2 linked regions of the Prochlorococcus marinus CUG1416 genome follow. Each later gene encodes a partner of the first gene's protein in a complex. Links are inferred from orthologs where the notes say so. Each region holds a gene or a part of one and is shown in the gene's direction. Other genes may lie near its edges.

Evidence for each region.
Region 2: the proteins of tig (region 1) and rpsG are in contact, whole or in part, in a crystal structure (PDB 3GTY), measured with the Thermotoga maritima proteins. The link is inferred for Prochlorococcus marinus CUG1416 from one-to-one orthologs. Residues at the interface, in WP_004081061.1 of Thermotoga maritima: Glu122, Val124, Val129, Leu130, Tyr133, Glu188, Gly259, Ile262, Tyr263, Glu266, Ser270, Glu273, Gln274, Glu277, Arg308, Gln311, Ile312, Ser315, Tyr316, Glu325, Arg329, Arg336, Leu363, Phe366, Trp367, Arg373, Leu377, Arg381, Leu384, Glu387; in WP_004081843.1 of Thermotoga maritima: Lys34, Lys52, Lys55, Glu59, Arg62, Gln63, Glu66, Asn67, Lys69, Val71, Arg95, Ala109, Lys110, Lys111, Gly112, Arg113, Pro114, Glu117, Glu121, Ile124, Ala125, Tyr127, Asn128, Asn129, Thr130, Gly131, Lys135, Asp139, Arg142, Met143.

What each region holds. Positions count from the first base shown.
Region 1 is NZ_JAAORM010000005.1:533,396-536,647, forward strand. The notes cover bases 51-2,968. They hold tig (trigger factor), read left to right. Parts: upstream 51-751; coding sequence 752-2,185; downstream 2,186-2,968. Other genes in these bases: HA146_RS09190 (aspartate-semialdehyde dehydrogenase), read right to left, coding at 51-628; clpP (ATP-dependent Clp endopeptidase proteolytic subunit ClpP), read left to right, coding at 2,251-2,895. Outside these bases: more of HA146_RS09190, read right to left, coding at 1-50; ATP-dependent protease ATP-binding subunit ClpX, read left to right, coding at 3,001-3,252. UniProt on the Bacillus subtilis protein: Involved in protein export. Acts as a chaperone by maintaining the newly synthesized protein in an open conformation. Functions as a peptidyl-prolyl cis-trans isomerase.
Region 2 is NZ_JAAORM010000005.1:394,804-398,048, reverse strand. What follows is about bases 1-2,911. They hold rpsG (30S ribosomal protein S7), read left to right. Parts: upstream 1-1,176; coding sequence 1,177-1,647; downstream 1,648-2,911. Other genes in these bases: fusA (elongation factor G), read left to right, coding at 1,746-2,911; rpsL (30S ribosomal protein S12), read left to right, coding at 777-1,151; gltB (glutamate synthase large subunit), read right to left, coding at 1-581. Also shown: more of fusA, read left to right, coding at 2,912-3,245.

The sequences.
Region 1 (3,252 bases):
TGGGTGAATTATGTAAAAACAAATTAAAAGCTAGGGAGTATGGCAAAACTTCACTTTTTTGCAGATTACCCTGAAGATATTGTTCAGTTAAAAGTTTTAATTCCTCCATCGCCATTTGGCCTGCACCACTGACAGATTGATATGTTGAGACAATAACTCTTTGAATAGTTGAAAGTTTATTTAAAGGGGCTAAAACTAATGTCAACAAAATGGTAGTGCAGTTTGGATTCGCTATGACCCCATCATGATTGAATGCATCACTAGCATTAACTTCAGGAACTATAAGAGGTACGTTCTTATCTAATCTGAAAGCACTGGAATTATCTATAATTAAAGCATTTTGATCGATAATAGTAGGCAACCATTTTTTTGAAATACTTCCACCAGCTGAAGCTAAAACTAAATCAAGATTTAGAAATCCTTCCTTAGTTGTTTTTTTTGTAACTAATTCTTCACCTTTCCAAATAATTTTTTTCCCTTCTGACCGCTCTGATGAAAGTAAGACCAATTCTGATATTGGGAAATCGCGTTGTTCAAGAATTTTGAGTAATTCAGACCCTACAGCACCTGAGGATCCTAAAACAGCAACTTTTAATGGCCTATTAGGCAAAAACGGAGATTTTCTCACACTTAAAAAAGATTTTTATTAATAGATTGACTATTTTTTTTACTTTATCAAAAAATTAACTTTCAAGTAAATCACATAATGTGAAATAATTAAGTTCCGACTTATAGTAATAATTACAAAAACATGGCTAAAGAAGAATTAATAGTCAAAACAACTCCTCTGCCTCAAAGTAGAATTTCATTTGAATTAGAAATACCATCTGAGACATGCAAAACGTGTGTAAATGAGACAATCAATGCTATTAGTCGTTCGGCTAAAATTCCTGGATTTAGACTAGGTAAAATTCCTAAACAAGTCTTAATTCAAAGAATTGGCATCACACAATTACATGCTTCTGCTCTAGAAAAAATAATTGATAAATCATGGCAAGAAGCATTAAAAATAAAATCTATAGAGCCTCTAAGTGAGCCAGAATTGGTAGATGGATTTGAATCTTTACTTGAAAAGTTTAGTCCTGAAAAATCACTAAAGGTTACCCTTCAGACTGATGTTGCACCAGAATTAAAACTAAAAAAATCCAAAGGACTTAGTGTTGAAATTTCAAAAAATAAATTTGATTCTCAGTCAGTAGATGAAGCGCTAGAAAAATCTAGAAGTCAATTTGCAAATATTGTTCCAGTTACTAATAGATCAGCGAAATTAGGAGATATTGCTGTAGTTAGTTTCAAAGGGACATATAAAGACTCTGGTAAAGAGATTGATGGTGGAACAAGTGAATCAATGGATCTTGAGTTAGAAAAGAACAAAATGATTCCGGGTTTCGTTGAAGGAATAGTAAAGATGAAAATTGGAGATTCTAAAACACTTAACCTTAAATTTCCTGAAGATTATTCTCATGAAGATTCAAGGGGCAAAGAGGCACTCTTTGAAGTAAATCTTAAGGATCTTAAAGAAAAAGAATTACCCGCACTTAATGACGATTTTGCAAAACAGTCTGGCAATAAAGAATCATTAAAAGAGTTAAAGAAAGATATTGAAAAGCAACTAAAAGACAATTTTGAAAAAACTCAAAAAGATATAAAAATTGAAGCTTTATTAGATGCATTAACAAACGAATTAGTTGCTGAAATTCCAAAAACTATGATTGATATAGAAGTTAGGAATAATATTGAACAAACCGCGCAAAAATTTGCTCAACAAGGTCTTGATGTTAAATCTACTTTCACTCCGGAATTAGTTAAGTCATTGGCAGAGTCCACAAGGCCTCAGGCTGAAAAAAATGTTCAAAGAAATTTAGCTCTAAAGGCATTAGCAGAAACAGAAAACATAACAGTTGAAAAAGAAGAAATTGATTTAAAAATGAAAGATTATGAAGATGCAATCTCTAAATCTTCAAAACAAATAGATATTAAAAAATTAACAGAAGTAATTAGTAACGATTTGCTCAAAGAAAAATTAATAATATGGCTTGAAGAAAATTCCGAAGTTAAAGAAAAAACTACAAAATCTACCAAAACCTCCAAAACTACAAAAGCGACAAAAACTACGACAAAAACAACAAAAACAACAAAAACAACAAAAACAACAAAAACTCAAAATAAAAAAGAAAAAAAATAATTTATAAAATTTCTTACTAATTAATCAAAAACCTCTTAAATTAACAATAAGACGAAAACTATTTTGTGAATTCAGAAAAAAAACATTTAATCCAAAGCTCAATAAGTTCTTTTGAAAGCATTAATAAAACTAGTGCCGCTGTTCCTACGGTTATAGAACAATCTGGTAGAGGTGAAAGAGCTTTTGATATTTATTCAAGACTATTGAGGGAAAGAATAATTTTTTTAGGTACTGGCATTAATGATCAAGTATCTGACTCTCTTGTCGCACAATTATTATTTCTTGAAGCTGAAGATCCTGAAAAAGACATACAAATATATATCAACTCTCCTGGAGGCTCAGTAACTGCAGGAATGGCCATATACGATACTATGCAACAAATATCCCCTGATGTAGTGACAATATGCTTTGGAGTAGCTGCAAGTATGGGTGCATTTCTACTTTCTGGGGGAGCAAAGGGGAAAAGATTAGCTTTACCTAATTCTAGGATAATGATTCATCAACCCCTGGGAGGTGCACAAGGTCAAGCAGTAGAAATAGAAATACAAGCTAAAGAAATACTTTTTCTCAAGAAGACATTAAATTCGCTTTTAGCAGAACATACTGGTCAACCTTTAGAAAAGATTAATGAAGATACAGAAAGAGACTACTTTTTATCTCCCTCAGAAGCAGTCGAATATGGATTAATTGATAAAGTTATCAAAAAATGACAAGGGGGGGTTATTTTTTACGAAAATGATGACGAATCGATATTTATAAGCAATCCTAGTAAATAGGGAATATTGAACACCTTAAAATTTTATACTTTATAATCGATGGCTAAATTCGACGCCCATCTTAAATGTTCATTTTGCGGAAAATCACAAGACCAAGTTAGAAAGCTCATAGCTGGTCCTGGTGTTTATATCTGTGATGAATGCATAGATCTTTGTAATGAAATTCTTGATGAAGAACTACTTGATAATCAAGCAAAAACAAACAATTCCCCGCCAGTAAAAAAGAAGTTACAAACTGATAATTCCAAAAAATCTATTCCTTTAGAATTAACTGCAATTCCTAAACCATTA
Region 2 (3,245 bases), 140 kb from region 1 along the record:
TCACAATCCCCAACATGGTTTTTAAAACTTTCTCTTATCTTTTTCTCAATTCTTTTCCTTAATTGAAATAAAAGCCTTTCAATATCATTGTTATCTTTTTTATCTATGAATAAAATCCACTGACTTATGAATGGGGCATTTGCTTTAGCTAAAGGACCTAATATTTCATTATTAACAGGTACTGTTCTCCAAGATGTATTGCTGAAGCTTAATTTTTTTGCTTCCTCCTCACATATTGATTTACATTCTTCAATTTTCTCTTTTTTATTAGGCATAAAAACCATGCCTAAACCTCTATAACAGTCTTGTTTATTTTTAATATTCATTTCTTCTTCTAACAATTTCCATGGAATTGAACATAAAATGCCTGCTCCATCTCCTGAATCACTATCTCCTCCACAACCTCCTCTATGCTCCATGCAGTTAAGGCCCTTCAGGGATTGTTTAAGGATCCAGTTGCTTTCTATCCCTTTAACATTTGCTATGAAACCAACTCCACAGGCATCTTTCTCACCAATTATTCCATTTGGGGAATAACTATCTTTATATGGTCCAACGATTCTTTTGATACCCTCTCCCATAGATTATTAAATTCTATTTAGTTATTTACATATTTCCATTATAAAAATAAATATGAAAATAAATCTAAAGATAATGAATATTTACCAAAGAATTTTAATTTCACAAATTTTAAAAAAAATATGATTAAAAACTTTAAGTTTGTGCTCGTAAAAGGTTATGATGAATAAATGTTTATTTTTATCTAAATATAATAGATGCCCACCATCTCACAATTAATAGGTTCAGAAAGGAAACGTCTGACTAGGAAAACAAAATCACCTGCATTAAAAGCCTGCCCTGAGAGGAGAGGGGTATGTACAAGAGTTTATACATCAACACCCAAAAAACCTAATTCAGCTCTAAGAAAAGTTGCAAGGGTAAGATTAACTTCCGGTTTTGAAGTAACGGCTTATATTCCGGGAATTGGACATAATTTGCAAGAACACTCTGTAGTACTACTTAGGGGTGGAAGAGTTAAGGATTTACCAGGAGTTAGATATCATATAATAAGAGGAACTTTAGATACGGCTGGAGTCAAAGATAGACGTCAATCCAGATCTAAGTATGGAGCAAAAGCTCCAAAAGATTAATTTGTAAACAGCACTTTTTAAAAACATGTCACGTCGTAATGCAGCAGTAAAAAGACCAGTTCTTCCAGATCCTCAATTTAATAGTCGCTTAGCTTCAATGATGATTTCTCGATTGATGAAACATGGTAAAAAATCTACAGCTCAAAGAATATTGTCTGATGCTTTTTCTATAATAAGCGAGAGAACTGGCGCGAATGCAGTCGAATTATTTGAAACAGCTGTTAAAAATGCTACTCCCCTTGTCGAAGTAAGAGCTAGAAGAGTTGGTGGTGCCACATATCAAGTACCTATGGAAGTACGCCAAGAGAGGGGTACAGCTATGGCATTAAGATGGCTTGTTACATTCTCACGTGCAAGAAATGGCAAAAGTATGTCCCAGAAACTTGCTGGTGAGTTGATGGATGCAGCAAATGAAACTGGTAGTGCTGTTAAAAAAAGAGAAGACACTCATAAAATGGCTGAAGCTAATAAAGCTTTTGCACATTACAGATATTAATTTCGTCAAAAAGGTACTTAAGTAGTTTATTATTATAAAAGTTTACTTTTAGGGTGAACTATAATTATCTAAAAATTATTTTATTTGGAGTTTTAAAATTGGCACGCGACTTTCCCCTACAGCGAGTAAGGAATATAGGTATAGCCGCTCATATTGATGCAGGTAAGACAACAACTACTGAAAGAATCTTGTTTTATTCAGGTGTCGTCCACAAGATAGGAGAGGTTCATGATGGTGCTGCCGTAACAGATTGGATGGCTCAAGAAAGAGAAAGAGGAATAACTATTACTGCTGCTGCAATATCTACTAGTTGGCAAGATCACAGAATTAATATTATAGATACTCCAGGGCACGTTGACTTTACCATTGAAGTAGAAAGATCAATGCGCGTCTTGGATGGAGTCATAGCTGTATTTTGCGCGGTAGGTGGAGTGCAGCCTCAATCTGAAACAGTTTGGCGTCAGGCAGATAGATACTCTGTCCCAAGAATGGTTTTTGTTAACAAAATGGACAGAACTGGCGCAGATTTTTTAAAAGTTAATAAGCAAATTAAAGATCGACTAAAGGCAAATGCACTCCCAATTCAGCTACCTATTGGAGCTGAAGGTGATCTCACAGGCATTATTGATTTAGTTGCTAACAAAGCATATCTTTACAAAAATGACTTGGGTACTGATATTGAAGAGGCACCAATTCCATCTGAAATGGAGGAGGAAGCTGCTGAATGGAGAAATAAGTTGATGGAGAGTGTTGCAGAAAATGATGAAGATTTAATTGAAATATTTCTCGAAACAGGAGAATTATCTGAAGAACAACTTAAAAAAGGTATAAGGGAAGGGGTTTTAAAACATGGATTGGTACCTGTATTGTGTGGGTCGGCTTTTAAGAATAAAGGTGTTCAACTTGTTTTAGACGCTGTTGTTGATTACTTGCCAGCCCCAGTTGATGTAAAGCCAATACAAGGTGTTTTACCAAGTGGTAAAGAAGATGTTAGACCTTCAGATGACAATGCTCCTTTCAGTGCATTAGCTTTCAAAGTAATGTCAGATCCCTATGGGAAATTAACATTTGTGAGAATGTATTCAGGCGTTCTTTCAAAAGGAAGTTATGTCATGAATTCTACTAAAGACGCTAAAGAGAGAATTTCTAGATTAGTTATTCTAAAAGCTGATGAAAGAGAGGAGGTTGACGAATTGAGGGCTGGAGATTTAGGAGCTGTATTAGGTCTTAAGAACACAACAACTGGTGACACTTTATGTAATACAGAAGATCCTATAGTCTTGGAGACATTGTTTATTCCAGAACCAGTTATATCCGTGGCAGTTGAGCCAAAAACTAAAGGTGATATGGAAAAATTATCAAAAGCTTTAACAGCTTTATCTGAAGAGGATCCAACCTTTAGGGTAAGTACAGATCCAGAGACAAATCAAACTGTAATCGCTGGTATGGGAGAGTTGCACCTAGAGATCCTTGTTGACAGAATGTTAAGGGAATTTAAAGTTGAGGCTAATATTGGTGCTCCTCAAGTTTCTTATAGAGAAACTATTAGGTCTAGTTCTAAAGGTGAAGGTAAATATGCGAGACAAACTGGAGGAAAA